DNA from 3 places in the Terrabacter sp. R4-6 genome. Region 3 is predicted to be linked to each of the others. Evidence: riboswitches for the same ligand, from Rfam matches in the RefSeq annotation. Region 3 holds a riboswitch; each other region holds the start of a gene.
The links. A riboswitch is a leader RNA that binds a small molecule or an ion and turns the genes downstream of it on or off. The one in region 3 is predicted to bind S-adenosylmethionine.
Positions count from the first base shown of each region.

Region 1: linked by a shared signal. The riboswitch ahead of ACSSS0_RS17755 (bifunctional o-acetylhomoserine/o-acetylserine sulfhydrylase) and the one ahead of metX (homoserine O-acetyltransferase MetX) in region 3 are both predicted to bind S-adenosylmethionine.
Region 2: linked by a shared signal. The riboswitch ahead of ACSSS0_RS02460 (aminotransferase class V-fold PLP-dependent enzyme) and the one ahead of metX (homoserine O-acetyltransferase MetX) in region 3 are both predicted to bind S-adenosylmethionine.

Region 1 covers NZ_CP197224.1:3,818,246-3,825,981, forward strand. The annotation lists gene recQ (DNA helicase RecQ) at 1-1,175, opposite strand, end outside; gene ACSSS0_RS17750 (LD-carboxypeptidase) at 1,212-2,270, opposite strand; gene ACSSS0_RS17755 (bifunctional o-acetylhomoserine/o-acetylserine sulfhydrylase) at 2,315-3,631, opposite strand; SAM riboswitch class IV at 3,722-3,841, opposite strand; gene ACSSS0_RS17760 (HNH endonuclease signature motif containing protein) at 4,073-5,572, shown strand; gene ACSSS0_RS17765 (acyl-CoA dehydrogenase family protein) at 5,647-6,810, shown strand; gene ACSSS0_RS17770 (glycosyltransferase family 2 protein) at 6,879-7,736, shown strand, end outside.
Region 2 covers NZ_CP197224.1:509,341-517,076, reverse strand. The annotation lists gene ACSSS0_RS02460 (aminotransferase class V-fold PLP-dependent enzyme) at 1-1,226, opposite strand, end outside; SAM riboswitch class IV at 1,263-1,388, opposite strand; gene ACSSS0_RS02455 (FtsK/SpoIIIE family DNA translocase) at 1,633-4,563, shown strand; gene ACSSS0_RS02450 (response regulator transcription factor) at 4,662-5,339, opposite strand; gene ACSSS0_RS02445 (DUF4118 domain-containing protein) at 5,336-7,736, opposite strand, start outside.
Region 3 covers NZ_CP197224.1:4,212,292-4,220,027, forward strand. The annotation lists gene ACSSS0_RS19490 (MalY/PatB family protein) at 1-929, opposite strand, end outside; gene ACSSS0_RS19495 (EcsC family protein) at 1,146-1,844, shown strand; gene ACSSS0_RS19500 (YkvA family protein) at 1,972-2,727, shown strand; gene ACSSS0_RS19505 (DUF4192 domain-containing protein) at 2,889-4,439, shown strand; SAM riboswitch class IV at 4,536-4,651, shown strand; gene metX (homoserine O-acetyltransferase MetX) at 4,667-5,929, shown strand; gene ACSSS0_RS19515 (universal stress protein) at 6,094-6,492, shown strand; gene ACSSS0_RS19520 (RNA polymerase sigma factor) at 6,855-7,736, shown strand, end outside.

The DNA of each region.
Region 1 (7,736 bases), 390 kb from region 3:
TCGGCACTGCCGTCGGATCTCGTGATGAACGAGCGCTGTTGCACGGCGTCGGCGAGGCCGTAGGCCATCCACGCCACCGCCGGCTCGCCGTCGCGGCCCGCCCGACCGGTCTCCTGGTAGTAGCCCTCGAGGCTCTTCGGGAGGTCGACGTGCGCGACGAAGCGCACGTCGGGCTTGTCGATGCCCATCCCGAAGGCGATGGTGGCCACGACGATGACGCCTTCGTCACGACGGAACCGTTGCTGGGCGGCGGCCCTCGCCTCGCTGGGCAGGCCGGCGTGATAGGCGATCGCGTCGTAGCCCTGCTGGCGCAGGAACGCCGAGATCTCGTCGGTGCGCTTGCGTGACTGGCAGTAGACGATGCCGGCGGAGCCGCGGAAGCTCGCACCGTCGTTGCCGCTCTCGAGGAAGCGCAGCAGCTGGGCGCGCGCGTCGCTCTTCTCCTCGACGACGTAGCGGATGTTGGGCCGGTCGAAGCTCGAGACGAACTCGGCGGCGCCGTCCAGGCGCAGCCGCTGGTGGATCTCGCTGCGGGTGAGCGCGTCGGCGGTGGCGGTCAGCGCGATGCGCGGCACCCCGGGGAAGCGTGCGGTGACCTCGGCGATGCGGAGGTACTCCGGCCGGAAGTCGTGGCCCCACTGCGACACGCAGTGCGCCTCGTCGATGGCGAAGAGCGCGATGCCGGCTCCGGTGGCCGCGTCGTCGAGCAGACGCAGGAAGGAGGGCATGAGCAGGCGCTCGGGCGCGACGTAGAGCAGGTCGAGGCGGCCCTCACGCACGTCGCGGCGGACGGCGTCGGACTCCTCGGCGGACGACGTGGAGTTCCAGAAGGCCGCCCGCACACCGAGCAGGCGCAGGGCCTCGACCTGGTCGTGCATGAGCGCGATGAGCGGCGAGACGACGATGCCGACGCCGGGCCGCACGAGCGCGGGCAGCTGGTAGCACAGCGACTTGCCGCCACCGGTGGGCATGAGGACGACCGTGTCGTGACCCGTCACGACGCGGTCGACGATCGCCTGCTGGGCGCCGCGGAACGAGCTGAAGCCGAAGACGTCGTGCAGCACGCGACCTGCGGCCCCGCCGTCGTGCGGGCGCTCGTCCGGAGCGACGGGCGCGTCGCCCGTCACCTCGGCGGCGACGACCTCGAGCTCGGACCCGACCAGGTGCTTCTCCATGACGCGGCGAGCGTACCCGTCACCGCGGACCGGCCTTCAGTCGAGGCGCTGCGTGACGGTGTGCGTGCCGCCGTCCTGGACGACCGTCGTCGTCGCGCCCTGCACGAGGGCGAGGAACGGGGCCACGTGGCCGCACTCGACGTCGGCGACGATCGGCACGCCGAGCATGCCGAGGGCGTCGACGACGGCGGCGTGCTGGGTGAAACCGTGCGGCTCGGGTGCGCTGGTGCGCGATACGAGCACGCCGTTGGCGGCGTCGAACCAGCCGCTCAGGCGCATGGCGTGCAGGGCTCGGCAGATGTCGTAGGAGCTCCATTCGGCGATGTCGAGCAGCACGACGGTGCCCTCGGGCGCGTGGTCGCGGGTGAAGGCGCCGATGTCGGCGAAGCGCCCGCCCGCGAGGAAGCTCACCGTCTCGACGCAGCCCGCGACGAGACGCCCGGAGAACGTGACCGGCTCGTCCTCGTGGCCCGGGTCGATCCGCGTCCACGTGCCACGGCCGTCGAGCGTCATCTCGGACACCGTCGGGTCGTCGGCGTAGTCGTCCCAGCCGCCGGAGCGGTGCCGGCCGGGGGAGTGCTGGCGCAGCTCGTCCCCGCCCGCGGTGCCCGCGACGTCGACCCAGTGGAGTATGCCGTCCGGCAGGGCGTACGGGGTGTCCATGAGGTTCTGCCCGTGGATCGTCGCGATGCCCGTGGTGAGGGTGAGTGGGGTCAGCCACGTCGAGGTGTCGGAGAAGCCGACGCACCACGTCGGTTCGGTGGCGGCGACCGCGTCGAGGTCGAGCAGGTCGAGCAGGTCGATGCCGGTCTCACCGCCCCACGGCGGGACGACCGCACGGATGCTCGGGTCGAGGAGCATCGACATCAGCTCGGCGGCACGTGCCTCGCGCGGCCCGCTGACGTGGCTGGGCGCGTGGTTGAGCTCGCCCACGACGACGTCGAAGCCACGGTCGCGGAGGGACTGGACGGCATACGCGAACCGTCCCCAGAGGGCATCGGACACGCCGGAGCTCGGCGACGTGACGCCGATCCGGTCGCCGGGGCGCAGCGGGGCGGGGTAGCGGATCGGCATGGCTGCCATCGTGCCAGCCATGCCGATCCGCTTCAGCCCGATATCGGGCCCGGCCCGTCGGTGCCTCAGGCCTTGGCGGCCGTGAAGCCCTGCTCGAGGTCGGCGACGATGTCGTCGATGTGCTCGATGCCGACCGAGAGGCGCACGAGGCCCGGGGTCACGCCGGCGGCCAGACGGTCCTCGTCGGGGCCCTGGGAGTGCGTCGTCGACGCGGGGTGGATGACGAGCGAGCGCACGTCACCGATGTTGGCGACGTGGCTGTGCAGGGTCAGCGCCTCGACGAACTTCTTGCCCGCCTCGAGGCCGCCCGCGATCTCGAAGGAGAGCACGGCACCCGCGCCGCGCGGCGTGTACTTCTCCGCCAGGGCGTGGAAAGGACTGTCCGGCAAGGACGCCCACACGACCTTCTCGACTTGGTCGTGCCCTTGGAGGAAGGCTGCGACCTTGTGGGCGTTCTCGAGGTGGCGCTCGATGCGCAGCGACAGCGTCTCGATGCCCTGGGCGATGAGGAACGCGTTGAAGGGCGACGCGGCGGGGCCGAGGTCGCGCAGCAGCTGGACGCGCGCCTTGAGGATGAAGGCGAGGTTGGCCCCGAGGGTGCTGCCGACGCCGAGGTCGCGGGCGAAGACGAGCCCGTGGTAGCTCTCCTCCGGCGTGTTGTAGTTGGGGAACTTCTCCGGGTCGGCTCCGAAGTCGAAGCTGCCCGCGTCGACGATGACACCGGCGATCGAGGTGCCGTGGCCGCCGAGGTACTTCGTCGCGGAGTGCACGACGACGTCGGCTCCCCACTCGATCGGGCGGATGAGGTAGGGCGTCGCGACGGTGTTGTCGACGACGAGCGGGACCCCGTGCTCGTGCGCGAGGGCCGCGACGGCCTCGATGTCGAGGATCTCGCTCTTGGGGTTGGCGATGGTCTCGCCGAAGAGGAGCTTCGTGTTGGGCCGGATGGCAGCGCGCCACGAGTCGATCGACGTCGGGTCCTCGACGAAGCCGACCTCGATGCCGAACTTGGGCAGCGTGTGCTTGAAGAGGTTGAAGGTGCCGCCGTAGAGGCTGGGGGAGACGACGACGTGGTCGCCGGCCTCCGCGATGTTGAGCACGGCGAGGGTCTCGGCCGCCTGGCCCGAGGCGACGAGCAGGGCGCCGACGCCACCCTCGAGCGCCGCGATGCGCTGCTCGACGACGTCGGTCGTCGGGTTCATCAGGCGGGTGTAGATGTTGCCGAACTCCTTGAGCCCGAAGAGGTTCGCGGCGTGGTCGGTGTCGTTGAAGACGTAGCTCGTCGTCTGGTAGATCGGCAGCGCGCGCGCTCCGGTGGCGCTGTCAGGGGCCTGGCCGGCGTGGATCTGCTTGGTCTCGAAGGACCAGTTGGGCTCGGTCATCGGTCGTCCTGCTCTTCCTGGGTCGTGTCGCTGACCGGGGTCCCGTGTCACCGGGCCCCGTGCACCGACGGGTCGGTGCGGGAGAGAGGCTCTCCGCGCTTGCCCGCGCGCCGGGTGGCGTCGACGGGCCAGGTCCTCACCCGGGGCACCCCACCGCGGTTGGAGGGTTGCCGGCCAGCGAGCCGGGGCTTGTCGCTGGCGCTCATGACCTACCGGCGAGTCTACGTATGCGTGTCCGCCACGTGGGAGGGCGTGTCCTCATCGTGGACGCGTCGTCACCGGCGTGGGCGCCTGGCGCGTGTTGGGAAGTGCCGGCTCGGGTGGGATCGCTTGCAGGGCAGAGGAGTTCGTTGTCCACAGATGTGCCAGCGGGTCTTGCGAGTCGTTCGAACACGTGTTCTCATCGAGGGAGAGGCAAGGACCATCGAGAGGAGGCTCACCGTGCCGTTCACCCCGTCACCGGTCGAGCCGCCCGGCGCGCGCTCCGGAGGGCCCTGGCCGGTGCTGCGTGCCCGATGGTCCTCCGACCCGGACCACTGGGCGCGCACCCTCGACCCCGTCCTCGACCCCGTCCTGGAGCGGCTGCGCGCGGGGCGCGGGCGGGCCCGAGCGGCGGCGGCGCTGGAGGGGCTGGCGCGGGCCGGGGAGCGGGTGCTCGCCGAGATCCAGGCGCTCGAGGTCGCCAAGGCCCGCCTCGAGGCCGACCTGCTCGCCGCGTACGGCGCACTGGCCACCATCGAGGCCCAGCAGATCCAGGCCCTGCCCGCCGGTGCCGCCGCCCGGGTGTCCGCGCGGGTCTCTCCCGAGCGGGTCGTCACCGAGGAGATCGCGCTCGCGACCGGCGTCGGCACCGGTGAGGTCGGCCGCCGGCTCGCGGTGGCCACCCGCCCGCGACGGCACCGGGCGCTGCTCGGCGCGCTCCGCGCCGGGGCGACCTCGCTGCACCGGGTGCTGCAGGTCGCCTCCGAGACCGGCCCGCTCCCGGACGCGGACCTCGCCATCGTCACGGACGCGGTGCTCGCCCCGTCCCGGGACGGTCAGCCCGTCCCGCAGCGCACCTTCACCGCCCGGCTGCGGCGCGCGGTCGCCTCGGTCGATGCCCGGGGCAGCGCCGAGCGGCACGCGCACGCCCGGGCCCGACGCGGGGTGTTCGGCCGGGTCACCGACGACGGGATGGGCTGTCTGACCGTCACCACCGACGCCGCGTCCGTCGCCGCGGTCATGGACCGCCTCGACACCAGCGCACGGGGACTGCGCGTCGCGGGCGACCCGCGCAGCCTCGACCAGCTCCGCGCCGACCTCGCCACCGACGCCCTCCTGCGCGGATCGGGCACCACCGAGCCCGCTCCCGCCCACGCGGCCGCTGGTCAGGCGGCATCGCTGGCGTGGATCGTCGTGCCCTTCGAGGTCGCCACCGGACAGTCCGACACCGCGTGCGAGCTGCCCGGCCACGGCTGGGTCACCGCCACCCACGCCCGCGAGATCATCACCCGACCCGGCTCCGTCTGGGCCACCCTGCCCGTCGACCTGCGCACCGGCCGAGCCCTCACCCGACCGACCCGCACCTACCGCCCCACCCAAGCCGTCCTCGAGCACGTCCAAGCCGTCGACGGCACCTGCCGCGGACCCGGCTGCCACGTCCCCGCCACCCGCTGCGACCTCGACCACGAGACCCCCTGGCCCACCGGACCCACCAGCACCGACAACCTCCACGCCAAACACCGCCTCCACCACAACCTCAAGACCACCGGCACCTGGACCTCCGCACCCGACACCGACCACGGCCTCACCTGGACCACCCTCACCGGCCGCAGCTACACCACCCACCCCAAGAACTGGCGCGCCGGCGTCTCCCCACCGGACCCTCCCGACGCACGACGCCTCCAGAGCCCGACCCCGCAGACCCCTTCCGCGACCGACGACGAGTCGCCGCCCTTCTGACCCGGTCGAAGCCTCCGTGGCGTGAATCACGAGGACGTCCTACTAAACCGAACTCGCGAGTAGGATCACGATCCGTGAGCACGAATGCCGACTTCGACCTGTTCCGGACCAGCGAGGACCACGAGGCCCTGAGGGAGGCCGTCCGCGCGGTCGCCGAGGACAAGATCGCCCCGTACGCCGCGGCCGTCGACGAGGAGGCGCGCTACCCCCAGGAGGCGCACGACGCCCTCGTCGCGTCCGACTTCTTCGCCCCCCACGTGCCCGAGGAGTACGACGGTGTCGGGGCCGACGCCCTCGCGACGTGCATCGTCATCGAGGAGGTCGCGCGCGTCGACGCCTCCGCGTCCCTCATCCCGGCCGTCAACAAGCTCGGGTCGCTGCCGCTCATCCTCGCCGCCAGTGACGACGTCAAGGCCCGCTACCTGCCGCCGCTCGCCAAGGGCGAGACGACCTTCTCCTACGGCCTGTCCGAGCGCGAGGCCGGCTCCGACACGGCCGCGATGAAGTGCCGTGCCCGCCAGGACGGCGACGGCTGGGTGCTGAACGGCCAGAAGTCGTGGATCACCAACGCCGGTGTGTCGGAGTACTACACCGTGCTCGCCGTCACCGACCCCGACGGACCCCGCGGCGGCAACGTCACGGCGTTCGTCGTCGAGAAGTCCGACGAGGGCTTCACGTTCGGTGAGAAGGAGCGCAAGCTCGGCATCAAGGGCAGCCCCACCCGTGAGCTGATCTTCGACGGCGTGCGGATCCCCGGCGACCGCGTCGTCGGCGAGGTCGGCGACGGCCTCAAGATCGCCCTCCGCACGCTCGACCACACGCGCGTCACCATCGGGGCCCAGGCCGTCGGCATCGCCCAGGGCGCCCTCGACCAGGCGGTCGCCTACGTCAAGGAGCGCAAGCAGTTCGGCACGCGCATCGCCGACTTCCAGGGCATCCAGTTCATGCTCGCCGACATGGCGATGGAGCTCGAGGCCGCCCGTCAGATGGTCTACGTCGCGGCCGCCAAGTCCGAGCGTGGCGACAAGGACCTCACCTTCTTCGGCGCAGCCGCCAAGTGCTACGCCTCCGACGTCGCGATGAAGATCACGACCGATGCCGTGCAGCTGCTCGGCGGGGCGGGCTACACGAGCGACTTCCCGCTCGAGCGGATGATGCGTGACGCGAAGATCACCCAGATCTACGAGGGCACCAACCAGGTCCAGCGCCTGGTCATGGCCCGCCAGGTCCTCAAGTAGGCTGGGCGCCGCTCGCGCGGGGAGGCCGGGCCATCGCGCCATGACACCCGACGACGAGAAGGACGCCTGTGGACCTGAGTCCTGACCCCCAGCCGGACCCCCAGCCCACGGTCAGCGTCATCATGCCGATCCTCAACGAGGAGAGGCACCTTCGCGACGCCGTCGCGATGATCCTCGCGCAGGACTACCCCGGACCTCTCGAGGTCGTCCTCGCGCTCGGGCCGTCGACGGACCGCACCGACGAGGTCGCCGCCGAGCTGGCCGCAGCCGATGCCCGCGTGCGGGTCGTGGCCAACCCGACCGGTCGCACGCCCGACGCGCTCAACGCCGCGATCGGCGCCAGCACCGGTGAGGTCATCGTCCGCGTCGACGGCCACGCCGAGATCCCCGACGACTACATCAGCGTCGCGGTCGGTGAGCTGCTGCGGGTCGGCGCCGACAACGTCGGCGGGATCATGGACGCCCAGGGGACGTCGCCCTTCGAACGCGCCGTGGCCGCAGCGATGCGCAGCCCGCTCGGCGTCGGCAGCGCACGCTTCCACACCGGTGGTGAGGCCGGTGACGCCGACACCGTCTACCTCGGAGTCTTCCGCCGCGCAGCCCTCGAGCGGGTCGGTGGCTACGACCCGCACTTCGCCCGGGCCCAGGACTGGGAGATGAACCACCGCATCCGCGAGACGGGCGGCAAGGTGTGGTTCACCCCGGCGCTCAAGGTCACCTACCGCCCTCGTGCGTCCGTCCAGGCCCTGGCCAAGCAGTACTTCCACTACGGACGCTGGCGCCGCGTCGTCGCCCGTCACCACGAGGGCACCATCAACCCGCGTTACCTCGCACCACCGACCATGGTCGGTGTCACCACGGTGGCCACGATCGCCGGCTTCGTCTGGGCGCCTGCCTGGCTCGTCCCGGCGGCGTATGCCGCGGGC
Region 2 (7,736 bases), 940 kb from region 3:
GCGGTGACGGAGCGCTCGCCCCAGGGGTCCTCGAGGAGCTCGTCGACGAGCAGGTGGGCGCAGAACTTGCCGTCCCGCACGCCGATGCCGTGCTCGACGGAGAGCACCTGCGAGACGAGCGAGGAGTCCCAGCCGTCGATGGTGAAGGCCACGACGCCGACGCGGTCGCTGTCGTCGCCGAAGATCGAGAGGACCTCGACGCCTGCGACGTCGTCGAGGCCGGTGCGCAGCCGCTCGAGCAGGCGGGTCTCGTGCTCCTCGATCGCCTCGCGGTGGCGGCTGATCGTCGAGCACGCCGCGGCGAGCGCGATGGCGCCGATGACGTTGGGGCTGCCGCCCTCGTGGCGGGCCGGGCCGGTCGCCCACGTCGTGCCGTCCTCGGTCACCGAGCGCGTCGCGCCGCCGCCGAGCAGGTAGGGGTTGCCGGCGTCGAGCCAGTCGGAGCGCCCGGCGAGGACGCCTGCGCCGTAGGGGGCGTACGTCTTGTGCCCCGAGAACGCGACGTAGTCGGCGTCCCACGCGGCGAGGTCGATGGTGCGGTGCGCCGAGAGCTGGGCCGCGTCGACGGCGATTCGGGCTCCGTGCGCGTGGGCCAGCGCGGCGAAACGCTCGACGGGCCAGACCTCACCCGTGACGTTCGAGGCGGCCGCGACGACGACGAGGCGGTGGCGCGACGGGTGGTCGGCCAGTGCCTCCTCGAGCAGGGCGTGCGCGTCCTCGACCGTCTGCGGGACGGGGAGGCGCACGGTGCGGAAGCGGCCCCACGGCAGCAGGGTCGAGTGGTGCTCGGTGCCGAAGACGAAGACCGTCGTGCCGCTCGGCAGCGCCTTGCTCAGCAGCGCCCAGGAGTCGGTCGTCGTCCGGGTGAAGACGACCGAGTCGCCCTCGCGCGCGCCGACGAAGGAGGCGACCTCCGCGCGGGCCTGCTCGTACCACGCGCTCGTCAGCCGCGATGCGAAGCCGGCGCCCCGGTGGACGGAGGAGTAGGTCTCGAGGGCACGGTCGACGGCCGCCTTGACCGTCTCGAGCGCCGGCGTCGAGGCCGCGTGGTCGAGGTTGGCGTATGCCGTGTCGCCGTGCAGCGTCGGCACGCGCAGACCCGCGCCGACGACGGTGGGCAGCGTGCGCGCCTCCGGCACGACGTGCAGGGCGCGGGTGCGCATGAGCGGTGCGGGGGAGCCTCCACAGAGGGAGGCGGCGGGGTGCGTCGAGGGAAGGACCGACATGGGAGTGCTCCTGGGTCATGGGACCCACCTCGTGCAGGTCCGCGCTTGCCGACCTCGAGGACGCATGCGGACCGAGGGCGGCCTGGTCGTCACCCGGAGCACCCCACCGCGGAGGAGGGTTGCTGGCCAGCGAGCCGGGGCTTGTCACTGGCACTCATGACCTGCGCAAGACCATAGGCGGGACGGTCGCCGGCTGTCCACCGGTCGGTCCCCGGGTGTCGCGATCTGAGACGCCGCCCGGCCCGAGGTGCGCCCCGCGGCACCCGACGACGGTCCCCACGGTGCCCGGGAGGTTCGCCCACGGCATACGAGAGCCCTGTGAGCCCTGGAGAGCGCTGTCCGACTGATCGGTCCTGTTGCGCGTGTGACGCGTGAGTTCATCGGTGCGTTGACGTACGGTGCCAGCATGGCGTCACGTCCGTCCACCAGCCAGCGCTCGAGCTCCGCCGCGGCCACCCGCGCCAAGGGGTCCGCGGGCAGCGCCTCGTCACGCCCTCCGGCAGCACGCGGTGGGAGGCCGGCGCAGCGCAAGCCCGCTGCCCGCAAGCCCGCCGCCAAGACGGCGTCCAAGACCCGGGGCGGAGGCCTCCCCTTCCCGCTCGGCGCGATGCGCAACACGTGGATGGGGGTCTCGCACATGGCCGGGGGGGCGGTGCGCCGCGTCGGCCACAGCGCCGCCGACCTCGAGCCCGAGCATCGTCGCGACGGCATCGGCTTCGCCCTCATCGCGCTTGCCGTCGTCGTCGCCGCCCGTGAGTGGTGGGGCGTCTCCGGCACTTTCGGCCAGGTCGTGCACGCCGTCTTCGCCGGCACCTTCGGCCGCGTCGCGTACGCCGTCCCGCTCGTGCTGCTCGCGCTCGGCCTGCGCATGCTGCGCGCCCCCCAGGACGACGCGGCGACCAACCGCATCGTCGTCGGCACCATCGCCCTGACCTTCGCCGCGTGCGGTCTGTCGCACCTCGCCGACGGCATCCCCAACCCGCCCGACGGCGCCGACGGCATGCGCGCCGCCGGCGGCATCCTCGGCTTCCTCGCGTCGAGCCCCCTCGCGGCGGCCGTCTCGACCTACGGTGCGCTCGTCCTGCTCATCCTGCTCGGGCTCTTCGGCCTGCTCGTCATCACGGCGACGCCGGTCAACATGATCCCGACCCGCATGCGGCAGCTGCGCGCGCTGGTCATCGACCGCGACCACGTCGACGAGCAGCCCGACGAGGCGCTCGACGCCCCGGCCGCCGCGGTCAAGCGCGCGCGTCGCAAGGCCGTCGACCTCGCCGACCGTGACGGCGACGAGGCGTTCCGCCAAGCCGCGCAGAAGGCCCTCGAGGACGAGGCGACCACTCATCTGCGGCCCGGCGAGAAGCGCCCGACGCCTCCCGGACTGCTCGCCCCGCGCCCCGGCGGCGAGAAGGGCGCCGAGCGCGTCATCGACGCCACCGACCCCAAGACCCTCGGCGCCCCCGACACGAGCAAGGTCGGCCCCAAGGCCGAGCTCATCCCGCCGCCCATGTCCGACCTGCCCGCTCGCGTCGAGCAGCTGAGCCTCGGCGGCGACATCACCTACCAGCTGCCCGACCACTCGATGCTGACGCCGGGTCCGCCGCACAAGACGCGCAGCGAGACCAACGACCGCGTCGTCGAGTCGCTGACCAACGTCTTCGACCAGTTCGACATCGATGCCGCGGTCACCGGCTTCACCCGTGGCCCGACGGTGACGCGCTACGAGGTCGAGCTCGGCTCGGGCACCAAGGTCGAGCGCGTCACCGCGCTCTCCAAGAACATCGCGTATGCCGTGGCCTCGGCCGACGTGCGCATCCTCAGCCCCATCCCGGGCAAGTCCGCCATCGGCATCGAGATCCCGAACCTCGACCGTGAGAACGTGTCGCTCGGCGACGTGCTGCGCAGCAACACGGCCCGCACCAACGAGCACCCGATGGTCATGGGTGTCGGCAAGGACGTCGAGGGCGCCTACGTCATCGCCAACCTCGCGAAGATGCCGCACCTGCTCGTCGCCGGCGCCACCGGCTCGGGCAAGAGCAGCTTCGTCAACTCGATGATCACCTCGATCCTCATGCGCTCGACGCCCGAGGAGGTCCGGATGATCCTCGTCGACCCGAAGCGCGTCGAGCTGACGGCCTACGAGGGCATCCCGCACCTCATCACGCCGATCATCACCAACCCGAAGAAGGCCGCCGAGGCGCTCGCGTGGGTCGTCAAGGAGATGGACCAGCGCTACGACGACCTCGCGGCGTTCGGCTTCAAGCACGTCGACGACTTCAACAAGGCCGTCCGCGCCGGCAAGGTCAAGCCGCTGCCCGGCTCGGAGCGGCAGATCACGACCTACCCGTACCTCCTCGTCGTCGTCGACGAGCTCGCCGACCTCATGATGGTCGCCCCGCGCGACGTCGAGGAGTCGGTCGTGCGCATCACCCAGCTCGCGCGCGCCGCCGGCATCCACCTCGTCCTCGCGACGCAGCGGCCGTCGGTCGACGTCGTCACGGGCCTCATCAAGGCCAACGTGCCCTCGCGGATGGCCTTCGCGACGTCCTCGCTCGCGGACTCCCGCGTCGTGCTCGACCAGCCCGGCGCCGAGAAGCTCATCGGCCAGGGTGACGCGCTCTTCCTGCCGATGGGCGCGAGCAAGCCGATGCGTGTGCAGGGCGCGTGGGTCAACGAGTCCGAGATCCACGAGGTCGTCAAGTTCGTCACGACCCAGCTCAAGCCCAACTACGTCGAGAACGTCACCGTCGCGGCGCCGAAGAAGCAGATCGACGACGACATCGGCGACGACCTCGACGTGCTGCTCCAGGCCACCGAGCTCGTCGTCACGACGCAGTTCGGCTCGACGTCGATGCTCCAGCGCAAGCTGCGCGTCGGCTTCGCCAAGGCCGGTCGCCTCATGGACCTGCTCGAGTCGCGCGGTGTCGTCGGCCCGAGCGAGGGGTCCAAGGCCCGAGACGTGCTCGTGCGCCCGGACGACCTCGAGCAGACGCTCGCGCTGCTGCGTGGTGAGGACGTGCCGCACCCCAACGAGCCCGTCGACGCCGACGACCTCGCCGACATCATCGAGCCCGCGGAGCCGTATGCCGCCCCGCCCGTCGACGTGGAGCCCCCGGCCGTGTCGGCCGGCTACACCGATGAACCGGAGGAGGCCGCGCCCCAGCGGACGGCCGCCCTCGTCGCCGAGCGTGGCGAGCAGCGCGCCCACGAGGACGAGACGACCGCGGTGCCGACGGCCCGGTGGACGCCGGGCGACATGACGCGCACCGTCGACGAGGACGACGAGGAGTCCGAGGACGCCTGGAACCTCACCGACCGCGGCCCTCGCGAGCGCTACTGACCCGAAGGGCTCGACGTCTTCCCGTCCCAACCGTCGAAAGGCCACAAACCGGGAGGGACGCGCTTCGCGCGGCACACCGGTTTGTGGCCTTTCGACGGTCAGGGGTTGAAGCGGTAGCCGAGGCCGGGCTCGGTGACCAGGTGGCTCGGGTTCGCCGGGTCGGGCTCGAGCTTGCGGCGCAGCTGGTTGGCGTAGACGCGAAGGTAGTTCGACTCGCGGCCGTAGGACGGGCCCCACACGGCCCGGAGCAGGTCCTGCTGCTGGACGAGGTGGCCCGGCTCGCGACACAGAGCCTCGAGCACCCGCCACTCCGTCGGCGTCAGACGGACCTCCTCGCCGTCGACGGTCGCACGACGCTCGGCGAAGTCGAGGACGAAGTGGTCGGTGACGACGGGGCCGAGGTGCCGCCCGAGGTCACCGCCGCGGCGCACCGCGGCGCGCACTCTGGCGAGGAGCTCCTCGACGCCGAAGGGCTTGGTGACGTAGTCGTCCGCGCCGAGGTCGAGCGCCTCGATCTTGTCGTCGGACTCGTGCCGTGCCGACAGGACGATGACGGGCACGACCGATGCGGCGCGGATGCGGCGGAGCACCTCGGTGCCGTCGAGGTCGGGCAGCCCGAGGTCGAGGATGACGACGTCGGGCGCGTCCTCGAGGACCGACTGCACGGCGGTGCGACCGTCGGCGGCCGTGACGACCTCGTTGCCGTGGGCGCGCAGCGCGATCGTCAGCGTGCGCTGCAGCCGCGGGTCGTCGTCGACGACGAGCACTCGGGTCACGCGTCCTCCTTGGTGTCGGCCGGCTCGGTCGCCCCGGTGGCCCTGGTCGCCTCGGTGGCTCCGGTCGCCTCGGTCGAGGTGGTGCCGGCCGCGACGTCCCTGCCGCCATCACCTCGAACCGAAGGGGCGGGCGGGGCGTGCGGGGTCGGGGTGAGCGGCAGCTCGACGACCATGGTGATCCCACCGCCCGGGGTGTCCTCGGGCACGAGCGAGCCGCCGAGGACGCTCATCAGCCCTCGGGCGACGGCGAGCCCGAGGCCGAGGCCGTCGCCCTGGGGCGCATCGCCGACGCGCTGGAACGCGGCGAAGATGCGCTCCTTGTCGGCGTCGGACACCCCGGGCCCGCGATCGACGACCCGCAGCTGCACGGTGTCGCCGATGCGACCTGCGGTGATGCGCACCTCGGCGTCGCCGCTGTGCCGCAGGGCGTTCTCGACGACGTTGGCGAGCACCCGGTCGAGCAGCCCGAGGTCGGTCCGCACGAGGGGGAGGTCCGGCTTGAGGTCGACCTCGACGCGCTGCGGCGCCGACGTGGTGCGCACCGTCGACACGACGGCGTCGAGCAGGTCGATGGAGTGGTGGTGCGCGCGCACGGCTCCGGTCTCGAGGCGTGACAGGTCGAGGAGGTTGCCGATGAGGGCGTCGAGGCGGTCGGCGCTCTCCTCGACCGACTCGAGCAGCTCCGCCTCGTCCTCGGCCGTCAGGTCGAGACCGGCCTGGCGCAACGTCGAGACGCCGGCCTTGATGCTCGCGAGAGGCGTGCGCAGGTCGTGCGAGACGGCGGCGAGGAGCGTCGTGCGTGCGGCGTTGTCGCGCGCGAGCCCGGCGGCCTCGCGCGCGGCCCGGACGAGCTGCTCGCGTCCGTGGAGGATCGCGGCGTGCGCGGCGTAGGCGTTGACGACGCGCTGGTCCTCCGCGGCCACGGGAGGGCCGTCGAGCAGCAGGTGGACGCCGTCGTCGACGGTGACGTCGAGCGCCCAGCCCGTGCCGGCAGGGAGCACGCTTCCCGCCGGCAGGTCGGCGTCGGTCGAGGCGACGACGGTCGTGGGCCGGTCGGGGTGCACCTCGGCGAGCACGGCGGCCCGCATGCCGAGGTCGTCCCGCGCCCGGTCGAGCAGGGCCGGCAGGGGCCGAGGCTCCGCGAGCAGGTCACGGCTCATCGCGGCGAGCGCCGACGACTCGCGCTCGGCCGAGATCGCCTGTTCGGTGCGGCGGGCGGCGACGTTGACGACCGACGAGACGGCCATGGCCACGAGCACGAAGACGGCGAGCGCCAGGGCGTTGGGTGGGTCGCTGATGGTCAGGGTGCCCCGCGGCTCGGTGAAGAACCAGTTGACGACGAGCGACCCGACGACGGCGCAGAAGAGCGCGGGCCAGATGCCGCCGACGAGAGCGCAGACCACGGTGAGGGCGAGGTAGAGCAGCAGGTCGAGCGACAGGGTGTGACCTTCTCGCGTCGCGACGAGGACCCCCGTCAGGGCGACGAGGGCGACGACGGCGAGGAGCAGCCCGGTGACCACCCGACGGGTGGGCAGGCCGGTCGCGCGCGACCGCCGTCGGCCCACCTTCGAGCCCTCGTGCGACACGAGGTGGACGTCGATGTCGCCCGACTCGTCGGCGACCTCGGAGGCGATGCTCGGTCGGAGGATCTGCTGCCAGCGCCCACGTCGGCTCACGCCGACGACGATCTGCGTCGCGTTGACGCCTCGCGCGTGGTCGAGGATGGCCTCGGCCACGTCGTGACCCGACACGTCGTGGAACTCCGCGCCGAGGTCGTGCGCCAGCCGGTGCAGGCGAGCGAGCACGGCAGGGTCGGTCGAGGTCAGCCCCTCGGCGGACCGGACGTGGCAGGCGATGAGATCCCCGCCGGCGGCCCGGGTGGCGATCCGGGCGCCGCGTCGCAGCAGGGTCTCGCTCCCGGTCTCGCCGGTCAGCGCCACGACGACGCGCTCGCGCGCGGGCCACTGGTCGAGGATGCCCTGGTCGGCCCGGTAGCGCTCGAGGGCCTCGTCGACCCGGTCGGCGAGCCAGAGCAGGGCGATCTCGCGCAGCGCCGAGAGGTTGCCGACCCGGAAGTAGTTGGCGAGGGCGGCGTCGACCTTGTCGGGTCCGTAGATGTTGCCGTGGGCCATGCGACGGCGGAGGGCCTCGGGCGACATGTCGACGAGCTGCACCTGGTCGGCGTGGCGCACCACCTCGTCGGGCACGGTCTCCTGCTGACGGATGCCGGTGATCGACTCGACCACGTCGTTGAGGGACTCGAGGTGCTGGATGTTGACGGTGGAGATGACGTCGATGCCGGCCTCGAGGATCTCCTCGACGTCCTGCCACCGCTTCTCGTGGCCGGCGTCCGGACCGTCCGCGACTCCGCCATCGGTGGTGTCGCGGCTGCGGACG
Region 3 (7,736 bases):
TCGGCCACGAGGTCGGTGAGCAGACGGCGGTTCGCATCGAGCTCGCCGACGAGACGGTGCACCCACTCGCGGCCGTCGCGGTAGGCGGCCGTCTGCGCGATGACGCCCAGGTGGCTCGCGCCGAACGTCACCCACGGGTGCAGCCGGCGCACGTCGTCGACGGCCTCGGCGCCGGGGACGATGATCGCGGCCTTGAGCCCGGCGAGGTTCCACGCCTTGGAGGCCGACGTGACGGTGACGCCGCGCTCGGTGCCCGCGACGGTGAGGTAGGGCGTGAACGTGCTCGGCGGCAGGACGAGCGGACCGTGGATCTCGTCGGAGACCACCCGGACGCCGCGCTCGTCGGCGACCCGGGCGAGGGCCTCCAGCTCGTCGGGCGTGTGCACGGTGCCGGTCGGGTTGTGCGGGTTGGAGAGAAGGTATGCCGCCCGGTCGCCCCGCGCGGTCACCTCGGCGAAGACGTCGGCGAGACGGTCGAGGTCGAGTCGGTGGTCGGGGCCGAGCGGCGCCTCGACGACCGTGCGCCCGCACGCCTCGATGACCTCGTAGAAGGCGTTGTAGACGGGCGGGCTGACGACCACCGGACCGCCCGGGTCGGTGAGGAGGCCGAGCAGGTGGGTCACGCCGGTCAGCACGTCGGCCACCCGTGTCGTCGTGTGCGCGTCGAAGCCCCAGCCCCACTCGGCATCGGCGAACGCGGCGATCTCGGCGGCATACTCCTGCGTCAGGGCGTAGCCCGTGTCGCCCCGGGCCACGGCGGCGCTCACGGCGTCCACGACGGCCGGGCACGGCGCGCAGTCCATCTCGGCGATCCACATCGGGATGACGTCGGGGTCGTAGCGTCCCCACTTCACCGATGTGCGGTCGCGCCGGAGGTCGGCCAGCGGCACGCCGAAGATCGTCGCGCTGCTCCCGCGGCTCTCACCCATGGGATCGACCCTACGAGAGCCAGCCGACGTCGTCTCCCGCGGTCCCCGGGCGACTCGACTGGGTACGAGGGTGCCACGAGCGACCCGGGCGGCATACGGTGTCGTCGGCGGCGAATCGACAGCCGCCACACAGGGACGACGGACGAAGGGGTGGAGCCGGTGGGCATCTTGGGTTGGGGCAGGGACGAGACCGTCGAGGCATCGGACGCGACCGCCGTGAAGCTGCGGACGGCGAAGGACGCCGGCGCGCTCGAGCGTGCCGCCATGCCCGCCGAGGGAGGACTCTCGGGAGCCGCGACCCGGCTGGTCGAGCGCCTCCTCGACGTCGGCATCGACGGCCAGGGCCCGTTCGACCCGGCCCACGAGATCGCCGCCAACGCGCTCAAGCACGCCCGGGGCGACAGCGACCAGGCGCTACGGATCATCGTCCGCGACCACCGGCAGCTCGGTGCCGTCGGTGGCTTCGTCACGGGTCTGGGCGGCTTCTTCACGATGCCCATCTCGCTGCCGGCCAACGTCCTGGAGTTCTACCTGCTGGCCACGCGCATGACCGCGGCGACCGCCAAGGTGCGCGGCTACGACATCGACCAGCCCGAGATCCGCTCCGCGATCCTGCTGACCCTCGCCGGCGCCGACAGCGACGATCTCCTCAAGAAGGCCGGCTTGCAGGCCCCCGGGGGCAAGCTGTCGTCCGTCGCCCTCGACCGTCTGCCGGCCCCGGCGCTCATGGTCCTCAACAAGGCCATCGGCTTCCGCCTGCTGGGTCGCATCGGGCAGGGCACCTTCGCCCGGCTCGGTCGCCTCGTGCCCGTCGTCGGGGGACTCATCGGCGCGGCGGTCGACGTCTACATGCTGGGCCGCATCGGCAAGCAGGCCGCCAAGGAGTTCCCTCCCGTCGAGACGTTCGGTCGCTGACCGCCCCGACGGGAACGCCTGACCCGTGATGAGCCGGTGATGAGCCCGTGATGAGCCCCGAGATCACCGTTCCGCATCGCCGTCCGCGCCGGGGAATCGCCCCGGGCGGCCGTTCGTTGGGTCAGGCATGAAGAGCGCGTCCCGCATCAAGATGGCCGCGACCGTCGCGTCGGTCGTGCGTGCCTCCACGCGCCCCGGCGCCCCGAGCCTCCCCGAGCGGGTGCAGGCCGTGCCGCGCCTCGTGCGCGCCACGCGCGACGGGTCGTATGCCGGCACGACCCTCAAGCGACTCGGGCTCGTCGCGGGGGCGGTCGTCTACGTCGCCTCGCCCGTCGACCTTCTGCCCGAGGCGGTCCTGCCCGTCATCGGCGCGGCCGACGACGCCGTCGTCATCTCGTGGGCGGTCAAGGCCTTCTTCGAGGAGACCGAGCGCTTCATCGCGTGGGAGGCCGGTCAGGGACTGCACCCTCCGCGCTCCCGGCGGGGGCCCGCGCCGTGGGCGCCCGCGAGCGGCGTCCCGTCGGATGCGTCACGGGCCACCGTTCCCGGTGTGCCCCTGGGTGGGGAGCAGGACGCGCAGACGCGTGCGTGGACCGGAGGGTTCGAGGACGGCCTCCGCCGTGACCGCGACACCACCGGTGCCGCAGCGCCCGGCCGCATCGCCGGACGCGTCACGCGCGTCACGGGCTCGTTCCGCCGGCCGGGCGGTGCCCGGGGTGGGAGCGGCAGCACCGCGAGCGGTGCCGGGAGCGCGAGCGGGCCCGATGGGCCGGGTGGGCCCGGTGGGCCCGGTGGCAACGAGCGGGTGCGCCTGCCCGAGGGCACGCGCCAGGCGGCGACCGACTACGTGCTCGAGTCGGTCCGCAAGCGCCTCGAGCGCTGAGCACCCGGGGCGGCCGCCCCGGGTGCTGAGAGGGCCTGGGGGCCTGGGACGTGGCGTCCTTCGGAGGACGTCGATCCACACCCCCTTCCGGGGGAGGGCGGTGGTCCACAGGCGCGCGGTCGGGTCTGTCGGCCGCCACGCTCGGTGGACAGGCTCGGGACATGCCGAAGATCTCACTGTCCGGGCCGGCCGAGCTGCTGACCGTCATCCCCTTCCACCTCGGCTTCCAGCCGACGCGGAGCGTCGTCGTCGTGTGCTTCCACGGCAAACGGCTCGGGCTCGTCGCCCGGCTCGACCTCGTGGACGAGACCCTGGCCCCTGAGGCCGTCGCCCAGACGCTGCCGACCCTCCTGCAGGGCTCTCCGTCGTCCGTGGCCCTCGTGGGTTTCGAGGACGACGAGGACGAGTCCCTGCCGCTGCTCGAGGCGCTGGCCGCCGGGGTCGAGTCCGAGCGCGTGGTCGTCCGGGAGCGGCTCGTCGTGCGCGACGGACGGTGGCGCTCCGTGGGCTGCGACTGCTGTCCCGACGAGGGGTGGCGCCTCCCCGAGCAGGCCGACGTGCCCGCGGTCGCGAGCTATGTCGCCCTGGGTCACGCCGTGCTGCCGGACCGCGACGAGCTCGCGCGGCTCGTCGCCCCGCTGGACTCCTCGGAGCCCCGGCACGACCTGGCGGTCGCGGCCATCGAGGACTGGCAGCGTCGGTATGCCGCCGCCGGCGGGCCGATCTCCGAGAAGCCCGACCCGCCCGGGCGCCGCCCGAGCCCGCGACGTCGCACTCGACCGGCCGAGCTGCGTCTGGGGCTCCTCGACGGCGGCGAACCGACGGCCCGGCAGTTCCTCGTCAACGAGTCCCTCGTGGCGTGGGGCGGGGTGCTGCGCGGCGAGATCGAGGGATTCGGCGTCGAGCACTGGCTGCCGTCCCTCGTCGGACCGCTGCGTGACCGCGAGGTCCGCGACGCCCTCATGAGCTGGCTGTGCCCGGGCATGCTCCCGACCGACACCTGCTCCGACGACGTCGCCGTGCTGCTCGAGCTCCTGCTCGGGCCGGACGTGCGCATGGCCCCGGCCTCGGGCGACCTCGACGACGTCCCGGGGCCGTCCGGGCGGACCGGTGGTGGGGCGACAGGCCGCGGGCTCGGGGCCGACGTCGGGGCCCGACTGCCCGACCCCGACCGTGACGCCCTGCGCGCCCTGCGCGAGCTGCTGGCCCGCGAGGACGCGGCGTCAGGGACGGGTCCCGATACGGACGGCGGCGAGCACGCCGACGAAGGGGGTGACGAGGTGCCCGAGAGTGACGCCTTCGCGACCCGCCGCGCACTGGACGAGCTGGACGAGCTCGAGGACATGGACGAGCTGGACGAGACGGACGAGCTGGACGAGCTCGACGCGCTCGCGTGCCTGCTCGAGCGGGTCGAGCGCGAGGCGTGGGACGGCATCGACGGGCCGGCAGGCGAGCCCGGCTGGGACGACTGGGACGGGGCCGCGACGCCCCGGTTGCTCCTGTCGCGGCTCGAGCAGGTGTGTCGCCTCACCCCGGCGGCCCACGCTGCTCCGCTGCTGTCGGTCGTCGCCTCGCTCGCCTGGTGGTGCGGCGACGGCGCGCGTGCCGGTGTCGCGGTCGACCACGCCCTCGCGCTCGAGCCGGACCACTCGCTGGGCACGCTCGTGCGAGACGCGCTCGACCACGGCCTCCGGCCCCGCCGGTGTGCCTGACCCACCCGCGCTCCGGCGTGGCGGGTCGCGGCGCGGGAGTCCATGTCGTGGACCGGTCGATCTCGTCGGGCGGAGGCCTCGCGTATGGTTGGACCAGGTCATGAGTACCAGCGACAAGCCCCGGCTCGCTGGTCGGCAACCCTCCTTCGCGGTGGGGTGCCCCGGGTGAGGACCAGGCCGCACCTGTCCCCGGGTGTGCGCAAGCGCGAGGACCGAGGAGTACCCCGATGACCGTCACCCACCGGAAGCAGAGCACGCGCCGACCCGCGCGGCTCGCGGCCGCTGGCACCGGCCAGACCGGCGACGCAGCAGCAGCGCCCGCCCGTGCAGCGAGGAGCCACGTCGACCCGATGGCCCCGGGGCCGCGCCGGCCCGACGGCGCCTGGCGCGACGGGGACCCCGTCGGTCGGCGCCAGTTCGCCGACATCGGCGACGTGGAGCTCGAGCGCGGGGGCATGCTGCCCGACGTCCGCATCGCCTACGAGACGTGGGGCCGGCTCAACGACGCCGGCGACAACGTCATCCTCGTCGAGCACGCACTGACCGGCGACAGCCACGTCATCGGCGAGGCCGGTGACGGACACGCCTCGCCCGGCTGGTGGAACGCCCTCATCGGCCCCGGCGGCCCGGTCGATCCCGACCGATGGTTCGTCATCGCGTCCAACGTCCTCGGCGGCTGCCAGGGCAGCACCGGCCCCGCGAGCCCCGCACCCGACGGTCGGCCGTGGGGGAGCAGGTTCCCCTACGTCACGGTCCGCGACCAGGTCGCCGTCGAGCGCCGCCTCCTCGACGGGCTCGGCATCCGCCGCCTCGCAGCCGTCGTCGGCGGGTCGATGGGCGGGATGCGCGCGGTGGAGTGGGCCGTTTCGCACCCGGACGACGTCGACCGCTGCATCGTGCTCGCGTCGACCGCGTACGCCACCGCCGACCAGATCGCCTGGTGCCAGCCGCAGCTGCTCGCGATCCGCAACGACCCGGACTTCGCCGGGGGCGACTACTACGAGGGCCACGCGCGTCCCGACACCGGCCTGGGCCTCGCCCGGCGCATCGCCCACATCACCTACCGCACCGAGACCGAGCTCGGCTCGCGCTTCGGACGCGAGGCCCAGCTCGGCGAGGACCCGCTGCGTGCGGGTGACCGCGGACGGTTCGCCGTCGAGTCCTACCTCGACCACCACGCAGGCAAGCTGGCCCGGCGTTTCGACGCGAACTCCTACGTCGTGCTGACCGAGGCGATGAACTCCCACGACGTCGGGCGCGACCGCGGCGGTCTCGAGGCCGCCCTCGAGCGCGTGCGCGCCGACTGCACGATCGTCTCGGTCGACACCGACCGCCTCTACCCGCCCCGGCTCTCGGACGAGCTGCACGCGGCCCTTCCCGGGTCGCGGCGCGCGCACATCACCTCCGAGTTCGGGCACGACGGCTTCCTCATCGAGGAGGACCAGGTGGGTCGCATCGTCCGCGACGCGCTCGAGCGCCGTCGCGACTGAACCCTTCTGCGGCCCGGGCGGGTTCGCAGATCCGTGCCGAGGCCACGGCCCAGTCGTGTGCGCCGCCGACGACGCGGTGAGACTTCGCGCGGGACGCGCCGGACGTCGCGTTATCGGGTACGGTGCGAGCACTGGTTGTTTCCGTCCCAAGGAGGTCCGGGAAAGTGGCCATCGTCGTTGGTTATGTCGCCACCAAGGAAGGTCGCGCGGCGCTCAAGCGAGCCGCCGAGGAGTGCGTCCTGCGCGGAGCGAAGCTCGTCGTCATCAGCTCCCACCGGGGTGGCAAGGACTTCGACGCGAACGAGGCCAGCCAGTTCGAGAGCGAGCTCAGCCGCGTGCAGGCGCTCCTCGAGGACAAGGGCCTGGAGCACGAGGTGCGCCAGCTCGTCCGGGGCAACGACCCCGCCGAGGACCTCATCTCCGTCGCCGAGGAGGAGAAGGCCGACTTCATCGTCATCGGCCTGCGTCGCCGCAGCCCCGTCGGCAAGCTCATCCTCGGATCCAACGCGCAGCGCATCCTGCTCGACGCGAGCTGTCCCGTGCTCGCGGTCAAGGGCGACTGACCTTCCTGGCAGGCCTCCCGAGCCCTTCCTGCGGGCCCGTCTACCCGCGCCCGGCCTCCGTCCCGGTGGCCCGGAGAGCGGCCGTGTGGGCCTGGTCCGGCGCGCGGGTTCGACGTGCGTTCGCTCGGAGGGCGTGCGCCGTTTTATAATGTCCGAGTACCGGATCGCACGAGGCGCACCGAGAGCTCGAAACAGGGATCGACTCCGACAGGCCAAGCTCTTCCGGCACCAACCCCCATTCTCGTTCGTTGTGATGGTGCATGCCCGGATTCGGGTCGATCATCTGACGAGACCTGCGACGAAAGGCGACTGCATCCGTGCCTAAGGCAACAACCGCTGGAGCTCCCAAGACCCTGCCGAAGGTGTTCCAGCACGAGGCGATCATGCAGCTCCTGGTCAAGGGCAGCACCAGCGGCACCATCACCGGGACGGAGATCGCGCGTGCCCAGGTCGATGCAGGACTCGACCTGAAGCAGATGAAGCCGGTCCTCACGACCCTCGAGGCCCACGACATCGAGATCGTCGTCGACGCGCCGCACTCCAGCACGACGAAGAAGACCCGTACAGGGACCAAGGGAGGCACTGTGGCCACCGCACGCAGCACCACCGCCGCGGCGACGAAGTCCGCGACGCGGACCACGACCGCGACGACGAAGACCGCCGCCAAGAAGGCGACGGCCAAGGCAGCGCCGGCCCGGGCCGCCGCCACCGACGACGAGGCAGCTGCCGCGCCGAAGGCGGCCGCAGCCAGGACGGCCAAGAAGGCCGCCACCAACGCGGGTGTCGCCAAGGCGGCTGCGAAGCCCGCAGCCAAGAAGACGGCCACCCGCAAGACGGCGGCGAAGAAGGCCACGACGTCGGCCGACGGCACGGTCGTCGCCGGTGACGCCGAGCCCGAGGACGCCCCGGTCGGCGAGCTCGAGGAGGTCGTCGTCGAGCCCGTCGACGTGGACGACGACGCCGAGGACGGCGACGAGGCCACCCCGGCCGCCGCGGCGAAGACCGAGGAGACCGAGGAGTCCGGCTTCGTCATCCGTGACGACGACGAGGACGACGCCCCGGCCCAGCAGGTCGTGACCGCCGGCGCCACCGCCGACCCGGTCAAGGACTACCTGAAGCAGATCGGCAAGGTCGCCCTCCTCAACGCCGAGCAGGAGGTCGAGCTCGCGAAGCGCATCGAGGCCGGCCTGTTCGCCGAGGAGAAGCTCAACTCCGGCGACAAGATCGACATGAAGCTCAAGCGC